DNA from 4 places in the Enterobacter sp. K510 genome. Region 1 is predicted to be linked to each of the others. Evidence: predicted binding sites of a transcription regulator. Region 1 holds the regulator's gene; each other region holds the start of a gene.
What was found. The regulator LexA, encoded in region 1, represses DNA repair genes until DNA is damaged. The targets are predictions, from matches to a motif close to TNCTGTATGTACATACAGNA.

Region 1 (2,204 bases):
CAGCAGCGTGCCGTCGATTTCGAGTGGCTCCAGCGGATCGGGCAGATCGTTTGCCAGACACTGCGCGCGCAGGGTCAGTAAATCTGCCTTCGAGTTGTACGGTAAGACGTACATAATAGGGCGTGAGGTATCAAGTCCCAGTTCCTGGGCAGGTTCTGCCGGAATGGGCTTGCTTTTTACCAACGCGCCTAATGGTAAATTAAGTAATTTGTAGTAAATTCGTGGCCAGCCGGACATATACGATGTGAAGCCTCTGGTTAATAATCCTGTTGCGCCGCAAGAATATCAGAAAGCGCGCGTAAATTCTGTTGTACCAAGGTCTGCTTGCATAGACATTGACGCTAATTACATAAAAAGGTTCTTTTGATGGCCAATAATACCACTGGGTTTACTCGCATCATAAAAGCAGCAGGGTACTCCTGGAAAGGCGTTCGCGCCGCCTGGATCAACGAAGCGGCGTTTCGTCAGGAAGCGGTAGCGGTGATCCTGGCGATTGCCATTGCCTGCTGGCTGGACGTGGACGCTATCACGCGCGTGCTGCTGATCGGCTCGGTAGCGCTGGTAATGATAGTGGAAATTCTGAACAGCGCGATTGAAGCGGTGGTGGACCGTATCGGCACGGATTTTCATGAACTTTCCGGGCGCGCAAAGGATATGGGCTCGGCGGCGGTGCTGATGTCCATCCTGCTGGCGCTCGCCACCTGGGGCATGCTGTTGTGGTCGCATTATCGATAATGCTCGCATAAATCGACAAACTCCGCTGTTTTGCTCAAAATTCGATTCCAAATTTTACTTTGCCTGTATATACTCACAGCATAACTGTATATGCAACCAGGGGGCGGTATGAAAGCTTTAACGGCCAGGCAGCAAGAGGTGTTTGATCTCATTCGGGATCACATCAGCCAGACAGGCATGCCGCCGACGCGTGCGGAGATCGCGCAGCGCTTGGGGTTCCGTTCCCCGAACGCGGCTGAGGAACACCTGAAAGCGCTGGCGCGCAAAGGCGTACTGGAGATCGTTTCCGGCGCGTCCCGCGGTATTCGTTTACTGCTTGAAGATGTTGACGGACTGCCGCTGGTCGGGCGTGTCGCGGCAGGTGAACCGCTGCTGGCGCAGCAACACATTGAAGGCCATTATCAGGTCGATCCCAATCTCTTTAAACCCAATGCAGACTTCCTGCTGCGCGTTAGCGGCATGTCGATGAAAGATATCGGCATTATGGACGGCGATCTGCTGGCGGTGCACAAAACCCAGGAAGCCCGCAACGGCCAGGTCGTGGTCGCGCGTATTGACGATGAAGTGACCGTTAAGCGGCTGAAGCGTCAGGGTAATACCGTGCAGCTGCTGCCGGAAAACAGCGAGTTTTCTCCTATCGTGGTTGACCTGCGCGAGCAGAGTTTCACCATCGAAGGGCTGGCCGTCGGCGTGATCCGCAACGGTGAGTGGCTCTAATCTCTTCTTTCCACGCGGCGGCAACATCATGATTGCCGCCGCGCGTCCGTTTCCCTTCTGGTAATTCAACGTGGCCTTTCTGACGACTTCCGACAAAGCGTTGTGGCGTCTTGCGCTGCCGATGATTTTTTCCAATATCACCGTGCCGCTGTTGGGGCTAGTGGATACCGCAGTCATTGGTCATCTCGACAGCCCGGTTTATCTGGGCGGCGTGGCGGTTGGCGCCATGGCCACCAGCTTCCTGTTTATGCTGCTGCTTTTTCTGCGCATGAGTACCACCGGCTTTACCGCCCAGGCCTTTGGCGCAAAAGATCCTCACGCCCTGGCGCGGGCGCTGGTGCAACCTTTACTGCTGGCGCTGATCGCCGGTTTCGCCATCATCCTCTTTCAGACCCCGCTGATTAATCTCACTCTGCACATTGTGGGCGGCAACGACGCGGTGCTGGAGCAGGCGCGGCGTTTTCTGGAGATCCGCTGGCTGAGCGCCCCGGCATCGCTGGCGAACCTGGTGCTGCTCGGCTGGCTGCTGGGTATTCAGTATGCCCGCGCGCCTGTGGTGCTGCTGGTGGTGGGCAATGTGCTGAACATCGCCCTCGATTTATGGCTGGTGATGGGGCTGCACATGAACGTGCAGGGGGCGGCGCTCGCCACCGTTATTGCGGAATACGCCACTTTTGTGGTCGGCCTGCTGATGGTGCAGCGCGGGTTGCGTCGCCGGGGGATCAGCCTGGCGATGCTGAAGACCGCCTGGC
Region 2 (2,204 bases), on a different contig from region 1:
GGGCTTTTTGCCGAGCGCCAGCCAGCCGCAGAGGAACATGGCCGCTGCGCACCACAGCAACATCACCGGCAGCGAAATCAACTCCAGCTTTAACGCCACCAGCCCCAGCGCCGAGCCAAAAATAGTGCCGCCGATGCGCTCCCAGGCGCGCGGTACCACGTTGCCCAGAAAAGAGATCGGCCCCATGATCACCACCAGCGTGATCAGCGGCCATGTGCCTTCGGGAACCTGAAGTAAGCGCACCAGTAAGAACGTCAGAATAAACGCCAGCGCGATCCGCACCCCGTGGACAATACGATAGTGACGGTAGAGACGAATTTCAAAAGGGCTGAGTGATTTGTCGGGGCGCACACCCGTTCTCCGGCTAAAACAACAAAGGCGCAATTGTAGCGGCTTTTTACCAGGCGATTTCCGCGTTATGGCCTGAATGATGGCAAAAATGACGATTTACTCGCCAGTCGCGCCATAAACGCCTCCAGGATCAATTCTGAAGGCTGGGCCAAAACGCCGTCAGAGCACTTTTGGCTCGACGGGGATATGCATGTCGATCTCCCAGTGCCCTTCGCCGCTGTCGACATTAAGATAGATCTCAAAGCACGGACCCCGTGCAATCTGGTAATTCTGATCCGCTAACAGCGTGTCGAAGAATCCGTCCCAGGCCTGCTGGAAATCCTCGTTTTCAACGCGCGCGCGGGCTACCGCATAAGCGCCGCCGGGCAGTTCGGTGAGCATCACACCTTCGCTGTTTTCCGGCAGGACAAAGTCTTCATCCACCGCGATCACCACATCGGCACGCAGCTTTTCAGCTGGTACTTCATCGGGATTGTCGTAATAGGCCGCGATCCACTCTAGGGGCTGCAGCTGCTTACTCTTCACCCACAGGGTCAGCTGTTCGAAGCCCTGCTTTACGGTTTTTTCCCACGGCCCCACCAGATGAAAACCGGCAATCTTACGCGAATCAACGTCTTTGATTTGATAGTCCATTGCTGCCTCCGACGAATTTAACTGTATGGATACACACTATAAGTGATGCAAAATCACTCTACACCCACCAGTTTGTCAGTATGCGAGCAGGCTCGCATACTCGCCAGTCAGTCAGCTGAATGCTTAAGATTAATGATGGAACCAGTCGTTTATGCGCGAGAATACCCCGCCTTTACCGACGCTCTCCAGGGTGTACAGCGGCCAGTGGGCGATGACTTTGTCGCGATCGTAAAGCGCGATCTCCCCCACCTGCTGATGCGCCGCTATCGGCGCCTGTAAATCTTTGTTGGTCAGGGTGTATTTTGCCTTAATGTAAGGCACTTCTGATTTGGGCAGCGCCAGCCAGAAATCCTGCCCGGTGCCAACCGCCACCTGTTTTTTATCGCCGAACCAGATGCGCTCGCTGCCGACCTTCTGACCCTGGCGCAGCACCTGCACCGTATCAAAATTCTGCTGGCCCCAGTGCAGCAGTTTACGCGCCTGGTCTTCGCGTCCTTTCGGACTGTCGGCACCCATGATCACTGAAATCAGGCGGCGCTGCCCGTCGACGGCAGAGGCAACAATGTTGAAGCCTGCGCCGGAAGTGTGGCCGGTTTTCAGCCCATCCACATTGAGCGTTTTATCCCACAACAGGCCATTGCGGTTCTGCTGGGTAATGCCGTTCCACGTCAGGCTTTTCTCACTGTACATATGATAAAACTGCGGTTCCCCGTGGATAATAGCGCGGGAGAGTACCGCCAGATCCCAGGCGGAGCTGTGCTGCCCCGGCGCATCGAGGCCATGCACGGTTTCAAAATGGGTGTCGCGCAGGTGCAGCTTCTGCACGTAATCGTTCATCATCTTCACAAACTGCGGCTGGCCGCCCGCCACATGATCCGCCAGCGCCACGCAGGCGTCATTGCCGGAATCGACGATCAGCCCGCGGCTGAGATCGCGCACCGTGACGCGGTCGCCCGGTTTGATAAACATCAGCGAGGAGCCGTCAAACACCGGATTGCCTTTCGCCCAGGCGTCCGGACCGACCGTTACCACGTCGTCCGGGGTGATGCGGTGGCTGTCAATGGCGCGATCGACAACGTAGCCGGTCATCAGCTTGGTCAGGCTGGCCGGGTTGCGCTGTTGATGTTCATTGCCCGCGGTTAATACCTGGCCGGTGGTGTAATCCATTAAAACCCAGGACGCGGCCTGGATTTGCGGTGGCTGAGGGGTGACGGGTAAAT
Region 3 (2,204 bases), on a different contig from region 1:
CCCCGCGCAACGGCTGAGAAATCGTTTCAAGCGTGGCGGAAACGAGCATATCCGTGCGGTCATCGGTATGGAGATAAAAAGAATATTTGCCGGCTGGCACAGTCAGACCTCGCTATGGTACAGAGCAATCTCCCGGACCAGTGCCAGCTGGGGATCTGGAATGATTTCGATCCGCTCCGGCGATAATGGCCATGCCTGACGGACAGCATCTTCAATCAGCACCGCACCGCCACCAACCAGAAAAATTCTGTTCACGTTGCGATAACGAACCAGCTCACCGATCACCTGCGCGCCCAGCGTGGCGATTGCTTCTTCAATTTTGTCAGTTACATAATCAATTTTGTCTCCATCATTGATGATGCTGGCCAGAAATGCACGATCTTTCCGGGACCGGATGACGGTATCGGCCATCAGGGGGCTGGTTTCACTGTCAGCGGCACGCAGTGCAGCCTGGGCTGCACGGGTCACCACAGATACCCCGACACCCGGATTGCCATGCACGGCGCTGATGTCGTCAAACTGCCCCACAATGATCCCGGCATCGAGCGTGGTGCCCCCCAGATCAATGATGAGGGAGGTTTCTGCCGGGCCAGGCTTCAGCCGGGCAAGTCTGCTGAACGCGGCGGGCAGCGATTCCGGCATCACCTTCACATCGGTAATGGTGAAGCGTTCCCGCTTGTTAACAGTCAGCTCACGGAGCAGGTTAGAACGTTTTCGCGCTATGTTGTCTTCATTCTTCTGGCAGTCCTGATCGTAATACTCGCTCAGGGGCAGCGTGACGGTCAGCGAAACCGGCTGCGGCGCAAGACCACTGTTCAGAAGTGCGTGGTGGACCGCGAGGAGATTCATATCGCCGTACTGATATTCCACGTTTGTGGTCGGGACCGCATCACGACTGACACTGTCCCAGGTGTACTTCAGAAGGCCTGCCTGATAGTTAAAAGCATTTGCCCCGAAATCAGCCACTTTCCAGCCATGACGGAACGAATTGGCTGAAATGGACGTGTTGAGAGTGCCTTCAGCAAACCAGGCCAGTTTTACATTCGTTGAACCATCATCACAGTAGATATTCATCATTAAGCACCTTTATTTGTTCTCAAATTGAGAATAATGCTATCACGAACATCAAAGGTGTCAATATTAAATACTCAAATTGATAATAATACATTACTCAATTCGATAATATAGTGATAAGAAACCGCGCGGAACGCACCGGCAGAAGTTTTTGCACTTCACTTTTAAAAAGCTCTCCGCCTATACTGTTTATACATACAGTATAAAAGAGATAAGAAGATGAAACTGGTTATGATGTTTCCCGCCAGTGATTGTCCGCCGCTGGCATTTCCTTTATTTGCCGACAGGGCTTCCTGTGGTTTTCCGTCTCCGGCACAGGACTATGTTGAGCAGGAGCTTGATTTAAATGACTATTGTGTCAGACGCCGCAGCGCAACCTACTATCTCCGCGCAAGCGGGGACAGTATGGCGGATGGCAGTCTTTTCAACGGTGATCTGCTGGTTGTCGACAGTGCGGAAAAACCCGTACACGGCGATATTGTCGTGGCCAGCGTTGACGGGGGGTTTACGGTTAAACGGCTCCAGCTGCGTCCCCGCCTGGCCCTGCTCCCGATGAATGCCACGTATCCCACGTTATATCCGGACCCAGATGAGCTGGAGATATTCGGGGTGGTGACGCATATCATCCACCGGCCACGGGAGATGTTCTGATGTTTGCCCTGGCCGATGTAAATTCCTTTTATGCAAGCTGCGAGAAAGTCTTCAGGCCGGATCTGCGGGGCCGGGCGGTCGTCGTTTTGTCCAATAACGATGGCTGTGTGATCGCGAGAAGTGCCGAAGCAAAGCGGCTTCAGATAAAAATGGGCATACCGTGGTTTCAGCTGAAAGAGATGCAGTTCCCTGAAAAGGTCTGGGCTTTTTCAAGCAATTATGAGCTTTACGCCTCGATGTCGAATCGCGTGATGGCCTGCCTGGAGGAGCTTGCTCCCCGCGTTGAGCAGTACAGTATCGATGAGATGTTTCTGGATATACGCGGGATCGACAACTGTACAGACTTTGAAACCTTTGGCAGGCAGCTGAGGGAACATGTTTTTGCCTGTACCCGCCTGACCATCGGCGTGGGCATGGGACCGACAAAAACCCTTTCAAAATCAGCACAATGGGCCTCAAAGGAGTGGCCACAGTTTGGC
Region 4 (2,204 bases), on a different contig from region 1:
CCGCCGTAATCACCGAGTCGAGACTAAAGATGATGTCCAGCAGCATGATCTGCACAATCGCGCCCATAAAGGAGTGGACGTTGGTTTTCAGTCCTTCCTCTTCCCCTTCAATGGACTCGTGGATCTCTTTGCTCGCTTTCCAGATCAGGAATAAGCCGCCAAGCAGCAAAATCAGATCGCGTGCCGACACCGCATGGCCCATCACCTCAAACAGCGGCGTGGTCAGGCGTATCACCCATGCGATTGAGGCCAACAGCGCCAGACGCATGATCATTGCTCCCGCAAGGCCAAGACGGCGGGCGCGGTTACGCTGTGCGGGCGGGAGTTTTGCCACTACCAGAGAAAGGAAAATAATATTATCGATACCCAGCACTATTTCCAGCAGCGTCAGTGTTCCGAGCGCCAGCCAGGCATTGGGATCGGTGATCCATGCAAATAACATCGTAAAAGTCCTGCCAAAAAAAGAAGGGCTAATTATAAGCGCAAGCCCGGTCAGGGCAAAATTTAATAACCCTGCAACAAAAAATGCCGCGCCAGCAATGCGCGGGTAAAATTCTTTTTCAGATAAAAGCCGCGGGGCAGGGTCAGGATACGTTGGCCCTCGGTGCCCACGGCCTCGGTCAGCGCTTTACTGTTCGCCGCTTTCGGGCGCAGTTGCAACACTTCGCCGTGACGCGCAGTAATTGTTTCAACCTGACCCAGTACGATGAGATCCATTAGCTCCTCCCAGTCCAGGCGCAACTGGCGCTCCTCATCTTCATCCGGACTCCACAGCAGCGGTGCTCCCACACGCCGCACGGCGAGAGGGATCTCCCGCGATCCTTCCACCGGGATCCACAGCACACGCTTTAACTTGTGACGCACATGACTGGTTTCCCACACCACCCCGCTATTACCCGTCAAAGGGGCAACGCACACAAAGGTGGTTTCCAGCGGGCGTCCGGCGTTATCCACAGGAATGGTTTTAAGCTCCACCCCGAGCGCCGCGAAATCCTGTTCCGGCTTGCTGCCTGCGCTTGCGCCCAGCCAGCGTTCCAGCAGGATCCCGGTCCAGCCCTTATCACGTTTCAGATCCTGGGGCACTGGCAGACCGGCCATTTGACCCAGTTCTCCTAACGTGAAGCCCGCCAGACGCTGTGCCTGCGCTAACAGCTTTGCTTCGGAATCCGGCGGTGAAGTTAAGGGAACAGGTGGAAACATGATTCAGACCTTTGGTTAAAAAATGAACAACAATTATGCACCGGGGTGAGCAGTGAGGTTTATTTCTATCGGCAACCTTCAATACTATGATTTAACGACTCTTTTTGGAAATAAAACCTTATGTTGCGCAACAGCCTGCCCGGTTTTCCAATTCTGGTCACTGGCAATGAACAGGATCTTACACCATGTTATCCACAGAAAAGTGGGATAACTGGTAAAAACCTTCACTACTGTTTCCATTTACAGCCTTGACGTGGGAGCAAAATCGAATTTTCGCACAAATTGTGTTTAACTTAGTGGCACAATCTGTGGATAAAACCGACGCTGTGCGATCTTTCATCAGCGAGGCGATCATCCCTGTGATGATCGTCACATAACCGCCTTTTCGTTCCGGTATAAGTGCATTAAGATACTGACGCATAGCGCTTTATTTTTTTATGGCATGGATGCGGATTTAGGACTACTCCGGGTTTTCCCCCTTTAATTCCATACTTCTTCACAACTATATCCACAGAAAAAGTGAATAAAGTGGCCGCCCGGAACCCTAATCTGTTTATAACTCGGCAGATAACTGTGAGTTATTCAATTGTTATTAGGTTATGCACCGTTAACAGAGTGGTTTACCGTTTACCACTAGTGTGAAACAATCGTTCAAATTCAGATTTTTTTTGAGGTAGTCCGGTGATTGATGACGATGGCTACCGCCCTAATGTTGGGATCGTAATTTGTAACCGACAGGGCCAGGTGATGTGGGCCAGGCGCTTTGGTCAGCACTCATGGCAGTTTCCTCAGGGGGGAATTAACCCCGGAGAATCCCCGGAGCAGGCTATGTACCGGGAGCTGTTCGAAGAGGTTGGGTTAAGTCGTAAAGATGTGCGTATCCTTGCTTCTACTCGCAACTGGTTGCGTTACAAGTTACCGAAACGTTTGGTGCGTTGGGACACAAAGCCGGTGTGTATCGGCCAGAAACAAAAATGGTTTCTTCTGCAATTAGTCAGCAGCGA

Region 2: a site for LexA is predicted at 1,004-1,023, ahead of sbmC (DNA gyrase inhibitor SbmC). Genes of this name have one in related genera too.
Region 3: a site for LexA is predicted at 1,258-1,277, ahead of umuD (translesion error-prone DNA polymerase V autoproteolytic subunit). Genes of this name have one in related genera too.
Region 4: a site for LexA is predicted at 1,429-1,448, ahead of mutH (DNA mismatch repair endonuclease MutH). Genes of this name have one in related genera too.

Annotation. Positions count from the first base shown of each region.
Region 1 covers NZ_JBNRLQ010000009.1:35,132-37,335, forward strand. The annotation lists gene plsB (glycerol-3-phosphate 1-O-acyltransferase PlsB) at 1-237, opposite strand, end outside; gene ACQUTD_RS16040 (diacylglycerol kinase) at 367-735, shown strand; gene lexA (transcriptional repressor LexA) at 844-1,452, shown strand; gene dinF (MATE family efflux transporter DinF) at 1,523-2,204, shown strand, end outside.
Region 2 covers NZ_JBNRLQ010000002.1:207,904-210,107, reverse strand. The annotation lists gene ACQUTD_RS03465 (FUSC family protein) at 1-351, opposite strand, end outside; gene sbmC (DNA gyrase inhibitor SbmC) at 511-984, opposite strand; gene dacD (serine-type D-Ala-D-Ala carboxypeptidase DacD) at 1,114-2,204, opposite strand, start outside.
Region 3 covers NZ_JBNRLQ010000010.1:4,031-6,234, forward strand. The annotation lists gene ACQUTD_RS16955 (plasmid partitioning/stability family protein) at 1-100, opposite strand, end outside; gene parM (plasmid segregation protein ParM domain-containing protein) at 103-1,074, opposite strand; gene umuD (translesion error-prone DNA polymerase V autoproteolytic subunit) at 1,294-1,725, shown strand; gene ACQUTD_RS16970 (Y-family DNA polymerase) at 1,725-2,204, shown strand, end outside.
Region 4 covers NZ_JBNRLQ010000001.1:232,955-235,158, reverse strand. The annotation lists gene ACQUTD_RS01055 (TerC family protein) at 1-442, opposite strand, end outside; gene mutH (DNA mismatch repair endonuclease MutH) at 505-1,200, opposite strand; gene rppH (RNA pyrophosphohydrolase) at 1,882-2,204, shown strand, end outside.